Regions from separate parts of the Shinella sp. G-2 genome, predicted to be linked through region 1. Evidence: predicted binding sites of a transcription regulator. Region 1 holds the regulator's gene; the other holds the start of a gene.
What was found. Region 1 encodes HrcA, which represses chaperone genes, less so after heat shock. Its sites were predicted from a motif close to GTTAGCACTCNCNNNNNGNGAGTGCTAAC; they were not measured.
Positions count from the first base shown of each region.

Region 2: the regulator HrcA is predicted to act here: its motif matches at 4,872-4,900, upstream of groES (co-chaperone GroES).

Region 1 is NZ_JBBEYH010000017.1:56,510-63,781, forward strand. It holds gene rdgB (RdgB/HAM1 family non-canonical purine NTP pyrophosphatase) at 1-328, opposite strand, end outside; gene V8U06_RS20880 (VOC family protein) at 336-752, opposite strand; gene rph (ribonuclease PH) at 766-1,482, opposite strand; gene hrcA (heat-inducible transcriptional repressor HrcA) at 1,634-2,716, shown strand; gene grpE (nucleotide exchange factor GrpE) at 2,851-3,462, shown strand; gene V8U06_RS20900 (sulfite exporter TauE/SafE family protein) at 3,683-4,429, shown strand; gene ptsN (PTS IIA-like nitrogen regulatory protein PtsN) at 4,510-4,974, opposite strand; gene hpf (ribosome hibernation-promoting factor, HPF/YfiA family) at 5,048-5,623, opposite strand; gene rpoN (RNA polymerase factor sigma-54) at 5,874-7,272, opposite strand, start outside.
Region 2 is NZ_JBBEYH010000005.1:245,297-252,568, forward strand. It holds gene ileS (isoleucine--tRNA ligase) at 1-2,172, opposite strand, end outside; gene V8U06_RS12025 (hypothetical protein) at 2,430-2,717, opposite strand; gene V8U06_RS12030 (bifunctional riboflavin kinase/FAD synthetase) at 2,789-3,769, opposite strand; gene V8U06_RS12035 (TIGR01459 family HAD-type hydrolase) at 3,790-4,638, opposite strand; gene groES (co-chaperone GroES) at 4,959-5,255, shown strand; gene groL (chaperonin GroEL) at 5,309-6,946, shown strand.

The sequences.
Region 1 (7,272 bases):
CCTTCTCCATGGCCATCGCGAAGTCGCGCGTGCCGTCTTCCTTTTCCGCCCAGTTGGCGGTGTAGACGCCCGGCGCGCCGTCGAGCGCGTCGATCACGAGGCCGGAATCGTCCGAGAGGGCCGGCAGGCCCGAGGCTTTCGCCGAGGCGAGCGCCTTGATCGCGGCGTTTTCCTCGAAGGTCGTGCCCGTCTCGTCCGGTTCCGCGAATTTCAGTTCGGCGGCGGACCTGGCGGAAAAGCCGAAGGGGCCGATCAGGTCCTCGATCTCGCGGATCTTTCCGGCATTGTGGCTGGCGACGACGATCGTCTTGGTATCGAGCTTGCGCATAAGGGTCCTAAGCGATGTTCCAGAGGCCGGGCTCGGCACATTCGAGACTGTTGCCGGCGGGGTCGCGGAAATAGATGGAGCGGGCGCCGTTCGGCCAGCGAAAATCCGCTTCGATGGCGATGCCGGCTTCTTCCAGCTTTTTTACCCAGAAATCAAGCGCGGGGCCGGGAACGCGGAAACAGGCATGGCCGGGGCCGTTGGCGCCATGCACCGGTACGGGAAAGGCCTGTGGCGGTGGCGGAACGGCGGTCTCCGTCGCATTGAAGATCAGGAGAACGCCGGCGCCGCAGCGAAAGAAGACGTGGCGGTTGCCCTGCCGCGTGATCCTCTCAAGGCCGAGGATGCCGCCATAGAAGGCTTCCGCCGCGTCGAGGTCGTCCGCATAGAGCGCGGTTTCGAGAATGCCTTCGATCGCGGCGGTCATGGTTCTGCCCTTCTCAGGCGATCGCCTGCTTCTGCAGGGCGACGAGGTCGGCGATGCCGGCGCGGGCGAGCGCCATCAGGCTGGAGAACTCCTCCTCCGTGAACGGCTTGCCTTCCGCGGTGCCCTGGATTTCGACGATGCCGCCCGAACCGGTCATGACGAAGTTGGCATCGGTCTCGGCGGCTGAGTCTTCGAGATAGTCGAGGTCGATCACCGACTGGGCGGCGAAGATGCCGCAGGAGATCGCGGCGACATGGTCCTTCAGGACTTTCTCGACCTTGATCATGTTGCGCGCTTCCATCCACTTCAGGCAGTCGTGGAGGGCGATCCACGCGCCGGTGATGGAGGCGGTGCGGGTGCCGCCATCGGCCTGGATGACGTCGCAATCGACGGTGATCTGGCGTTCGCCCAGGGCTTCGAGGTCGACGATGGCGCGCAGCGAACGGCCGATGAGGCGCTGAATCTCCTGCGTGCGGCCGCCCTGCTTGCCGGCGGCGGCTTCACGCTTCATGCGGTCGCCGGTGGCGCGCGGCAGCATGCCGTATTCGGCCGTCACCCAGCCCTTGCCGCTGTTGCGCAGCCACGGCGGGGTCTTGTCCTCGAGGCTCGCCGTCACCAGCACATGTGTGTCGCCGAACTTGACGAGACAGGAGCCTTCGGCATGCTTGGAAACGTTGCGCTCGAAGGAAACCTTGCGCATCTGATCGGTTTTTCTGCCGGACGGCCGCATTGCGAACTCCTGTCTGAGATATGTGTGTGGCTGCTTTAGACCACTTCGCCGGGCGAGGGAATGGCGCAGGCCGGACGGCCGGGAAAATCCGTTTTGCGCTCGGCGGTGAAATCACTATATTCCCTGGAAATAATAGGGTTGCAGCGGAAAGATGGTTTTCAAGAAGTCTCCGGGTCCTGAAAGTCAGGCCGCGCTCGACGAGCGTTCGGGCGAAATCTTCCGCCGCATCGTGGAAAGCTATCTGGAAAGCGGCGAGCCGCTCGGCTCGCGCAACCTGTCGCGCATCCTTCCCATGTCGCTCTCGCCGGCTTCCGTGCGCAACGTGATGAGCGATCTGGAAGAACTCGGCCTCATCTATTCGCCCCATATCAGCGCCGGCCGCCTGCCGACGCAGCTTGGCCTGCGCTTCTTCGTCGATGCCTTCATGCAGGTCGGCAATATCTCCGCCGAAGACCGCGCCTCCATCGAGCGTCATGTGCGCCCGCATGGCCAGAAGCATACGGCGGTGGAGACCATGATGAACGAGGCGAGCCAGGCGCTGTCGGGCATGTCGCGCGGCGCGGGGCTCGTCATCACCACCAAGAACGACGCCGTTCTGAAGCATGTCGAGTTCATCCGGCTGGAGCCGACCAAGGCGCTGGTCGTGCTGGTCGGCGATCACGACCAGGTGGAAAACCGCATCATCGAATTGCCGGCCGGCGTCACCGGCTCGCAGCTCACCGAAGCGGCCAACTTCCTCAACGCGCATCTTGCCGGCAACACGCTGCTGGAAGCGCGCTCGCAGCTCGAGCGCCTGCGCGGCGAGATCAGCAGCGAGCTCGACAAACTGTCGCAGGACCTCGTCGAGCGCGGCCTTGCCGTCTGGTCCGGCGGTTTCGAGGAGGCAAAGCCGACACGGCTCATCGTGCGCGGCCGGGCAAACCTTCTCGAAGGTCTTGCGGGTGCCGACGATATCGACCGTCTGCGTATGCTCTTCGACGACCTGGAGCGCAAGGACAGCCTGATCGAACTCCTCAATCTCGCCGAGACGGGGCCGGGCGTGCGCATCTTCATCGGCTCGGAGAACAAGCTCTTCTCGCTCTCGGGTTCCTCGCTCATCGTCGCGCCCTACCGCGACAGCGACGACAAGATCGTCGGCGCCGTCGGCGTCATCGGGCCGACGCGGCTCAACTATTCCCGTATCGTGCCCATGGTGGATTATACGGCCCAGCTTATGTCGCGGCTTTCGCGCTAAAGCATGGTTGCGCAAGCGCGTGTGGCGTCGGCATGCCATTCATTGCGCCGTCAATCCGCCCTCGGCCCTTGATTTTTCAGGCCCAAAGCTCGATATCGGGCGCAACCCCTTAGAAATGCAATTCGGAGACCGTCATGACCGACGAGAACAAGAAACACGGACCTGACGAAGCGGTGGAAAACAACGTTGCCGCTGAAGCTGATGGTACGGTCGAGGCCGCAATCCCTGCCGAGCCCGATCCCGTCGACGCGCTGCGTGCTGAAAACGCCGATCTTCGCGACCGGTACCTGCGCCTCGCCGCCGAGATGGACAACCTGCGCCGCCGCACCGAGCGCGACGTGAAGGATGCCAAGTCCTATTCCGTCGCCGGCTTTGCGCGCGACATGCTGGCCGTGTCCGACAACCTGCGCCGTGCGCTGGATGCCATTCCGGCCGAAGCCAAGGAGACCGGCGATGCCGGCCTCACCGCGCTGGCCGAAGGCGTCGAGATGACCGAGCGCTCGATGCTTGCCGCGCTCGAGCGCCATGGCGTGCGCAAGATCGAGCCGATGGGCGAGAAGTTCGACCCGAACTTCCACCAGGCCATGTTCGAGGTGCCGAACGCCGAGATCGCCAACAACACGGTCGTTCAGGTCGTGCAGGCCGGCTTCGTCATCGGCGAGCGCGTGCTGCGTCCGGCCATGGTCGGCGTATCCAAGGGCGGCCCGAAGGCGTCCGCAGGCGAGACCAGCACCGCACAGGCCTGACCGGCCCGACAAGCCCATTCCCGCGCCCGTATCCGCAAGGATGCGGGCGTTTGATTGTCTGCAAACGTCTCCCGCCCGCCGCCATCTGCGGCTTCACCTCGGCGCGACGGGAGAAGCTCGCGCCTCGGCGTTCGTCTTGCCCGGCATTGCCTCTTGCGGCATTCTCCCGGCAACCCCACTGGCCGACCGTGTCGGCATTTCCCGTCCGAAAGGATTATCCTTGCCCGAAACCGTGTGGATCATTGCGCTCGGCGCAATCGTCGCGGGCTTCGTTCAGGGTCTCTCCGGCTTCGCCTTCGGGCTGGTTGCCATGTCCTTCTGGGCCTGGACGGTGGAGTCGCAACTGGCTGCGGTGCTGGTGGTCTTCGGGGCGCTGACGGGACAGGTGGTCGGGGCCTTTTCCGTCCGGCGCGGTTTCAGCCTGCCGCTGCTCCTGCCGTTCCTTCTTGGCGGCCTTGCCGGCATTCCCATCGGCACGGCGATCCTGCCCTTGCTGGACGCGCGGCTCTTCAAGATCCTGCTCGGCCTGCTGCTGGTCGTCTGGTGCCCCATCATGCTGTTTTCCCGGGCGCTGCCGCCCGTGCGCTTCGGCGGCCGGCTTGCCGATGGCGCGGCCGGGCTCATCGGCGGCGTCATGGCGGGCCTCGGCGGCTTTTCCGGTCCCGTGCCGACGCTCTGGTGCACCCTCAGGCAGATGGACAAGGACAGCCAGCGCACCGTCATCCAGAACTTCAACCTGGCGACGCTCGCCGTCACCATGGCGACCTATTGCGCCACGGGCGTGGTCACGGCGCAAATGGTGCCGATGTTCGCCGTCGTCGCCCCGGCCATGCTGCTGCCGACGCTCTTCGGCAGCCGGCTTTATATCGGCATCAGCGAGGCGGCGTTCCGCCGCATCGTGCTCGGCCTGCTCACCGTCTCGGGCGTTGCGATGCTCGCCGCCACGCTGCCGACGTTTCTCGCGTAAGTCCGGGCGAACGAAAACCGCCGCAGGACAGAAGGTCCGCGGCGGTTTTCGCAAGCAATCGATATCGGTATCGCGCGGCCTCAGGCCGCGTTGGACGCCTGTTCCTCGCTGAGGCAGGCGTAGATGGCGCTCTCGCTGTCGGAGGCGCGCAGCTTGGCGACCATTGCCGGATCGCGCAGCACGCGGGCGATCCGCGAGAGGGCTTTCAGATGATCCGCGCCGGCGCCTTCCGGCGCAAGCAGCAGGAAGACGAGGTCGACCGGCTGGTCGTCCAGGGCCTCGAAGTCGACGGGAGTTTCGAGCCTCGCAAAGAGGCCGGTGATCTGCGAAAGCTCCTTCAGCTTGCCGTGCGGAATGGCGATGCCATTGCCGACGCCGGTCGAACCGAGTCGCTCGCGCTGAAGGATGACGTCGAAGATCTCACGTTCCGGAATTCCGGTGATCTTGGCCGCTTTTACCGCCAGCTCCTGAAGCAACTGCTTCTTGGAATTGGCCTTCATCGCCGGAATAATCGCACTCTGCTGCAGTAGACCTGCCAATGCCATGCTCTTGTCCTCGTGCGCTGGGTGAAGGGATTGAAGAAGCGTGGTGCCCGTCCCGGCACCACGCTCCCGTCACTCAGCCTTTGATATTGGCCGCGTCTATCCAGCCAATATTTCCGTCGTTGCGTCGGTAGACGATATTGAGCTGCTCCGATCCGGCGCTGCGGAAGAGAAGAACCGGCTCGTCCGTCATGTCGAGCGCCATGACGGCGCTTGCGACGGACATCGTCCTGAGTTTCTTCGTGCTTTCCGCAACGATGGTCGGGGCGTAGTCCTCGGGAAGCTCGTCGTCTTCGTCGGGGACCGAATCCATCACCGTGTAGGCCACTTCTGCAAAGGCGTCGTGACCATTGCCATTGTGGTGTGCCTTGAGTTTGCGCTTGTACCGGCGAAGGCGTTTTTCGATCCGCTCCGAGGCTGCCTGGAAGGCTGCCAGCGGATCGTTTGCCTCGCCATTGGCCTGCAAGGCCATGCCCGTATCCAGGTGAAGCTTGCAGTCCGCACTGTACCGCGATCCCGCTTTTTCCACGGTGACCTGGCTCGAATATCCTCCGTCAAAATATTTGGTTACGGCTTCTCCGACCTGCTCTTCAATACGCTGGCGGAAGCTGTCGCCGATTTCCATATGTTTACCGGACACACGCACACTCATGGAGGTTACCTCTCTTTCATGATTTGCGCGCACCAGTCTATTCCAACCTCATCTGCGTTCCAAGCTTTTCACGCATGCGCTGTTTGCTGCATCGCACGCTCAAGAAAAGCGGGGATATGTTTGGAAGTCCGGTATGCCTTCCCTTCGGAAGTGGGGCGCGCATTAGCCCTTCCTGTTCGCGAAGTCAATTGGCGGATTCAGTGATCGTTAACGTCTTGAGGGCTGAAACGCCGCTTATCCCGGCTTTGTTTCAGCCGCCGGCCGCCTTTGCGAGCGCCCGCTTTTCGCGCCGGCGCTGGACGGAGGAGGGGATGTTCATCGCCTCGCGGTATTTCGCGACCGTCCGGCGGGCGAGATCCACGCCGCCCTTTCGCAGTGCATCGACGATATCGTCGTCGGACAGCACGGCTTCGGGGGCTTCCTGCGCGATCATGGTGCGGATGCGGTGACGCACGCTCTCGGCCGAGTGGGAATCACCGCCCTCGGCCGAACCGATGGAGACGGTGAAGAAATATTTCAGCTCGAACAGCCCGCGCGGCGTCAGCATGTACTTGTTCGAGGTGACGCGGCTCACCGTCGACTCGTGCATCTTGATCGCCTCGGCGATGGTTTTCAGGTTGAGCGGGCGCAGATGATCGACGCCGTGCAGCAGGAAGGCGTCCTGCTGCCGAACGATCTCCATTGCCACCTTCATGATGGTGCGGGCACGCTGGTCGAGACTGCGCGTCAGCCAGTTGGCCGTCTGCAGGCAATCGTTGAGGAAGGTGTAGTCGGCGCTGTCGCGGCTCGTGCGGCGGGAGACGGCGGCGTAGTAGTCGCGGTTGACGAGGACGCGCGGCAGCGTGTCGGCGTTGAGTTCGACATGCCAGGTGCCGTCGGGCGCGGCCCGCACGATGATGTCGGGCACCACGGCCTCCGAGGCGCTGGTCTCGTAGCGCGTGCCGGGCTTGGGATCGAGCTTGCGGATTTCCGCCAGCATGTCGAGCAGGTCTTCTTCGCCGACGCCGCAGAGCTTCTTCAGCGTCGCGAAGTCGCGCCGGGCGAGCAGTTCGAGATTGTCCAGCAGCACGGCCATGGCCGGGTCCAGCCGGTCGAGCGCCCGAAGCTGGATGGCGAGGCATTCGCTGAGCGTACGGGCGAAGACACCCGGCGGGTCCAGTTCCTGCAGGCGGGCGAGCACGCGCTCGATGTCGGCAGCGGGCTTGCCGAGCTTCAGCGCCGTCTCCGCCGTGCTGCCCTGCAGGTAGCCGGCCTCGTCGAGCTGGTCGACGAGGTGCTGGGCGATCAGCCGGTCGACGGGGTCGGCGAGCGCGAAGGGGATCTGTTCGTTCAGCACGTCGCGCAGCGTCTTGCGGCTCGCCACGAACGCGTCGAGGTCGTAGCCCTCGCCATCCTCGCCGCCGCCCGGCATGGATTTCCACTGGCCGAGAAGCTCCGGGGCATCCGCCGCGCGCGGACCGGCATCGTCGGGAAAGACATTGTCCAGCCCGCCATCCAGCGTCTCCGGCGCGCTGCCGGCGCTGCCCGCCGTCGCGGTCTCATAGAGGTCGGGCTGGGCGCCGTCGTCGCTTTCGCTGTAGGTTTCCCCTGTAAAGGGCTCGTCGGCGCCGCGCCCGTCCTCGCCGGCGGAGATTTCCAGCAGCGGGTTC
Region 2 (7,272 bases), on a different contig from region 1:
CGAGAGCCGGTGCAGCATCAGCTTTTCCAGCTCCGGCATGTCGGCATGGGCGATCTCCTCGCCCGTGTCGTGCGCCAGCGTGCCCAGCATCCAGCGCACCGTGTTGCGCAGCTTGCGGTAGGCGTCGATGTTGGTCTGGATGATCGTCTTGCCGAGGCGCTGGTCTTCCCAGTAGTCCGTCGTCATGACCCACAGGCGCAGGATATCGGCACCCGATTCCTTCATCACGTCCTGCGGCGAGACGACGTTGCCCTTGGACTTCGACATCTTCTCGCCCTTCTCGTCCATGGTGAAGCCATGGGTGACGACGGCGTTGTAGGGCGCACGGCCCCGCGTCGCGCAGCTTTCGAGCAGCGAGGAATGGAACCAGCCGCGATGCTGGTCCGAGCCTTCGAGATAGACGTCGGCCGGCCACTTCAGGTCCGGACGGTCTTCGAGCGTGAAAGTGTGCGTGGAGCCCGAGTCGAACCAGACGTCGAGGATGTCCATGACCTGCGTCCACTTGGCCGCGTCGTGGTCGTTGCCAAGGAAGCGCTCCTTGGCGCCATCGGCGAACCAGGCGTCGGCGCCTTCCTTCTCGAAGGCATCGAGGATGCGGGCATTGACGGCCTCGTCCAGCAGAACCTCACCGTTCTCGTCGGCGAAGACGGCGATCGGAACGCCCCAGGCGCGCTGGCGCGAGAGCACCCAGTCCGGCCGGCTTTCGATCATGGCGCGCAGACGGTTCTGGCCGCTCGCCGGCACGAAACGGGTATCGTCGATCGCCTTCAGCGAGCGCGAGCGCAGCGTGGTGCCGTCACCCAGTTCCTTGTCCATGTAGACGAACCACTGCGGCGTGTTGCGGAAGATGACCGGCTTCTTGGACCGCCAGGAATGCGGGTAGGAATGCTTGAGACGGCCGCGGGCGAACAGCGTGTTGGAGGCGATCAGCGCCTTGATGACACGCTCGTTGGCATCGCCCTTCTTGCCGTTGTCGTCCATGACGCGCGCGCCGTCGAAGCCGGGAGCGTCGGCCGTGTAGAAGCCCGCGTCGTCGACCGGGAACGGGATCCTGGACGAGATGCCGCGCGCTTCCAGTTCGCGGGCGCTGGCCGTCCAGGCGTCAAAGTCCTCGCGGCCGTGGCTCGGCGCGGTGTGCACGAAGCCCGTGCCGGCATCGTCGGTGACGTGGTCGCCGTCGAGCAGCGGAACCGGGAACGTGTAGCCGAGGTCCTTGAGCGGATGGGCGCAGGTGATGGCGGCAAGTTCCGCCGGCTCGACGTCGCGCACGAACTTGAAGGTGAGCTTCGCCTTGGCGGCTGCCTCGTCGGCAAGACGCGTTGCGAAGATCAGCTTTTCGCCGGGCTGCGGGCCGAAATCGTTCTGCGCGCTCTCGACCTCGAAGAGGCCGTAGGGATAGCGCGAGGAGAAGGCGATGGCGCGGTTGCCGGGGATCGTCCAGGGCGTGGTCGTCCAGATGACGACATAGTTGCCCGTAAGGTCCGCGGCGCCTTCCACGACCGGGAACTTCACCCAGATCATGTCGCTCTCGACATCGGCATATTCGACTTCGGCCTCGGCCAGCGCCGTGCGCTCGACGACCGACCACATGACGGGCTTGGAGCCGCGATAGAGCTGGCCGGACCTGGCGATCTTCAGGAGTTCGCCGGCGATGCGGGCTTCCGCGTGGAAGTTCATCGTCGTGTAGGGGTTTTCGAAGTCGCCCTCGATGCCGAGGCGCTTGAACTCGTCGGCCTGGATCTTGATCCAGCCGCTGGCGAAGTCACGGCATTCCTGGCGGAATTCGTTGACCGGGACCTCGTCCTTGTTCTTGCCCTTTTCGCGGTACTTTTCCTCGATCTTCCATTCGATCGGAAGGCCGTGGCAGTCCCAGCCGGGCACGTAGTTGGCGTCGTAGCCGCGCATCTGGAACGAGCGGGTGATGACGTCCTTGAGGATCTTGTTCAGCGCGTGGCCGATATGGATGTTGCCGTTGGCATAGGGCGGGCCATCGTGCAGCACGAACTTCTCGCGGCCGGCGGCGGAGGCGCGCAGCTTCTTGTAGAGGTCCATCTTCTGCCAGCGGGACACCGTTTCCGGCTCCTTCTGCGGCAGGCCGGCGCGCATCGGGAAATCCGTCTGCGGCAGGTAGAGGGTGGACGAATAATCGACTTTTTCGGGCGTATCGGTCATGGATAGGGCTATCGTCTTTTCGCGCGCATTCGCGCATGCGGGGAAATATTGTCAGGTACTGACGGCGGGGGCGTTTCTCACAAACACCCGAAATCCCGGACCTTCCGGCCTCGCTCAGAGCGCGCGGAAGGCCGGGCCACTAATTCGCAGATCGATGGTCAGCCGGTGGAGCATCATGCGCGCGGTCTTACGGCCTTTTCAGCCTTTTGAAAAGACGGCACGCGCCGCAATCGACGGCGTGGCGATGCGAAAGTCCGCTACGTGCCGGCGAGCGGCGGCCTGGCGGGCCGCCTGTCCTCCGCGCTGCGCATGACCAGACGCACGTCCGGCGCCTCGCGATGAAGGACGACGGGCATGCGCGCGCGCATCTCGCGGCGGAAGCGGGCGGCATTGCGCGTGCCCCAGACACCGGCGAACAACGCGCCCGTTCCCTCGTGCCTGAAGACGGCCGCCCCGCCAAAGGCCGCACGCAGCCCATCGGCGTCGAAGGCTCCGCCGCCGCCATAGACGGCGACGACCCTTTCCACCGGGGCAATGCTAACCATCGTGTCGCCCGAAGGGGCGAAACCGGCCGAACGGAAGAGATGGATGGCGCAGGGCTCTTCGCGCATGGCGCCTAGAAACAGAGCCGCTGGTCGATTGCGCCGAGCGGGCGCACGCCGGCCAGCAGCGCCCGCGCCTCCTCCTCGTCGCGCTTCATCTGCACGACGAGCGCATCGAGGCCGTCGAACTTCAACTCGTCCCGCAGGTGGCCGAAGAAGGAGACGGCGGAGATTTCGCCGTAGAGATCGCCGGAGAAGTCGAAGAGGAAGGTTTCGAGCAGCGGCGCGCCGTCCGTATCGACCGTCGGGCGGCGGCCGTAGCTGGCGACGCCGTCATGGAGGCTGCCATCGGGGCGGCGGAAGCGCACGGCGTAGATGCCGTTGCGCAGTTCCGCCTCGGGCGGAAGCTGCATGTTGGCGGTCGGGAAGCCGAGCGTGCGGCCAAGCTGCTTGCCGCCGATCACCTCGGCTTCGACCGTGTAGCGATAGCCGAGCTGGCCGGCCGCTTCCGTGACGGCCCCCTCGCCGAGCAGCGAGCGGATGAAGCTGGAGGAGATGACCGAGGCGTTCTCGTCCCGGAAGGCATCGACCAGCGTCACGCCGAAGCCGTTCTCCTCGCCGGCCGCCATCAGGAAGGCCGGTCCGCCTTCCCTGCCCTTGCCGAAATGGAAGTCGAAGCCCGTGACGACCTCGGAGGCGTGCAGCCAGTCCATCAGGATGTCGCGGATGAAATCGTGGGCGGAGATTTCCGAGAACGAGCGGTCGAAGGGATATTCGATGACGGCGGAAAAGCCCATGCCTTCGAGAATGCGCGCCTTCAGCGGCGCGGGCGTCAGGCGGAACACCGGGGTTTGCGGGCGGAAGACGGTGCGCGGATGCGGCTCGAAGGTCAGCACCAGCGCGGGAACGCCGCGCGCCGCGGCGATGTCGAGCGCACGCTGCAGAACGGCCTGGTGGCCGCGATGCACGCCGTCGAAATTGCCGATGGCGATGACACCGCCATGCAGATGCTCCGGCAGCGGCTGCTTCGTCTCGTTCCTGTGAAATACCGTCATGACGACCGCCTCCGTCCCCGTCACTGCAGCCGGGGGATCCACCATTTCGGGTGGGCGTTTTCTTGCGCGAGGAAGGCGTCCAGCTTCGCCTCGTCGGTGCGGCCGGCTTCGACATAGTGCTGGGCGTGGATGCCGCCCGAGATATAGAGCACGTCGAGGCCATAGGCTTCGGCGCCGCGCACGTCGGTGGGCATGCCGTCGCCGATGGCGATCACCCGGGACATGTCGAAGTCGCCGTGCACCGCGCGCGCCTCGGCCAGCGACTTTTCGTAGATCGGGCGATGCGGCTTGCCGGCGATGCGCGTCGTGCCGCCGAGGTCTTCGTAAAGCTGTGCGATCGCACCGGCGCAGGGGATGAGCCTGTGACCGCGTTCGACGACGAGATCGGGATTGGCGCAGATGAAGGGCAGCTTGCGGGCGGCGAGCGCCGTCAGCTCCGCGCGATAGTCCTCGATCGTCTCCACCTCGTCGTCGCGCAGACCCGCACAGACCACGACCTCGGCCTCGTCCGCCCCGACCTCTTCGGTGCCGAGACCGTCGAGCAGCGGAGAATCCTTGTCCGCCCCGATGAAATAGACCTTCTTCGGCGCGGCTTCGATCAGCGCACGGGTGACGTCGCCCGAGGTGACGATGCGGTCATAGGCCTCATCGAGCACGCCGAGGCCGCGGATCTGCACCTTCACGCCGGGATGCGGGCGCGGCGAATTGGTGATCAGCACGACGGCGAGGCCCGCGGCACGGGCTTCGGCCAGCGCCTCGGAGGCGTAGGAAAAGGCCTCGACGCCGTTGTGCAGGACGCCCCAGACGTCGCAGAGCACCACGTCATACTGCGCGGCGATGTCGCGGAAGGATTGGATGCGTTGAGCCATCAGGGTTTCCCGTGTCGAAATCGAGCCCGGCTGACATTGCAAAGGGACGGCAAGAAAACAAGCCTCTCCACGCAATTTTGCCCCGTCCACAGGGAAACAGCCGAAAATTCACGATGTTGACTTGATGGCGTGCGACAGCACCCCCATCTGGCGGGCGGCGGTAACCATTCCGGCCGAAATAAATTGAAGGCGCCGTTCTTGACTCCGAACGTGCCGCCGCCTATCTCGGCTCCGCTAGCACTCTGCAAAGAGGAGTGCTAACACCAATCCAACGGATCCGTTTCGTGATCCGCAATGTCATTTGATCGAGGGAAAAGACAATGGCAAGCACCAACTTCCGCCCGCTTCACGACCGCGTCGTCGTTCGTCGCGTCGAGTCCGAAGAAAAGACCAAGGGCGGGATCATCATCCCGGATACCGCCAAGGAAAAGCCGCAGGAAGGCGAAATCGTCGCCGTCGGTTCCGGCGCCCGTGACGAAAGCGGCAAGATCGTCGCTCTCGACGTCAAGGTTGGCGACCGCGTCCTGTTCGGCAAGTGGTCGGGCACCGAAGTCAAGCTCAACGGCGAAGACCTTCTGATCATGAAGGAAGCCGACATCATGGGCATCATCGGCTGATCCGCCGATAATTCCTTCCCAATTCAGCTGACACCTCTTCAGGAGTTCTCACAATGGCAGCCAAAGAAGTAAAGTTCGGCCGCAGCGCGCGCGAAAAGATGCTGCGTGGCGTCGACATCCTCGCAGACGCAGTCAAGGTAACGCTCGGCCCGAAGGGTCGTAACGTCGTCATCGACAAGTCCTTCGGCGCACCGCGCATCACCAAGGACGGCGTTTCCGTCGCCAAGGAAATCGAACTGGAAGACAAGTTCGAGAACATGGGCGCCCAGATGGTCCGCGAAGTCGCTTCGAAGACCAACGACATCGCCGGCGACGGCACGACGACCGCAACGGTTCTCGCCCAAGCCATCGTTCGCGAAGGCTCCAAGGCTGTTGCCGCCGGCATGAACCCGATGGACCTGAAGCGCGGCATCGACCTCGCCGTTGCCGAAGTCGTCAAGGATCTCCAGGCCAAGGCCAAGAAGATCAACACCTCGGAAGAAGTTGCCCAGGTCGGCACGATCTCGGCCAACGGCGAGCGCCAGATCGGCCTCGACATTGCCGAAGCCATGCAGCGCGTCGGCAACGAAGGCGTCATCACGGTTGAAGAAGCCAAGACCGCCGAAACCGAACTCGAAGTCGTCGAAGGCATGCAGTTCGACCGCGGCTACCTGTCGCCCTACTTCGTGACCAACCCGGAAAAGATGGTCGCAGACCTCGAAGACGCCTTCATTCTCCTGCACGAGAAGAAGCTGTCGAACCTCCAGGCCATGCTCCCGGTTCTCGAAGCCGTCGTCCAGACCGGCAAGCCGCTGGTCATCGTCGCTGAAGACGTCGAAGGCGAAGCCCTTGCTACGCTCGTCGTCAACAAGCTGCGTGGCGGCCTCAAGATCGCTGCCGTCAAGGCTCCGGGCTTCGGCGACCGCCGCAAGGCCATGCTCGAAGACATCGCCATCCTGACGGGCGGCACTGTCATCTCCGAAGACCTCGGCATCAAGCTCGAAAACGTCACGCTCGACATGCTCGGCCGTGCGAAGAAGGTTTCGATCTCCAAGGAAAACACGACGATCGTCGACGGTGCCGGCCAGAAGGCTGAAATCGAAGGCCGCGTCGCGCAGATCAAGGCCCAGATCGAAGAAACCTCTTCGGACTACGACCGCGAGAAGCTGCAGGAACGCCTTGCCAAGCTCGCTGGCGGCGTTGCCGTCATCCGCGTCGGCGGCTCGACGGAAATCGAAGTGAAGGAAAAGAAGGACCGCATCGACGACGCCCTCAACGCGACGCGCGCTGCCGTTCAGGAAGGCATCGTACCGGGCGGTGGCGTTGCCCTGCTCCGTTCCTCCACGAAGATCACCGTCAAGGGCGTCAACGACGACCAGGAAGCCGGCATCAACATCATCCGCCGCGCGCTCCAGGCCCTCGTTCGCCAGATCGCTGACAACGCAGGTGACGAAGCCTCCATCGTCGTCGGCAAGATCCTCGAGAAGAACGAAGACAACTACGGCTACAACGCCCAGACCGGCGAATATGGCGACCTGATCCAGCTCGGCATCGTCGACCCGGTCAAGGTTGTCCGCACGGCCCTGCAGAACGCCGCTTCGGTTGCTTCGCTGCTGATCACGACGGAAGCCATGATCGCCGAACTGCCGAAGAAGGACTCTCCGGCAATGCCGGGCGGCATGGGCGGTATGGGCGGCATGGACATGATGTGATAGGCGAACAGCCTATCGCAACGTGACCATCAAGCTTCGCCCATGCACTTAAGTGGTTCAGCGCGTCAAGCGCGCTGAACTGCGGCATGGACATGATGTAAGACTTTCGGGTCTTGCATCTGAGCCAAACCGGTTCAGTTCGGAAAGGGCGGTCTTCGGATCGCCCTTTTTGTTTGCCCGGGCGGTCGCGGGGCTGCATCGTTGCCGTGAAAAGAATTTTTTCAATTGTACAATAATTATCAAAAAGCCGTTGATGGTATCAAAAAACCCACTATAAAGTCGCCCCAAGTGAACTTTAAAGATTCACTGGGGTTCAGGCGCCAGCT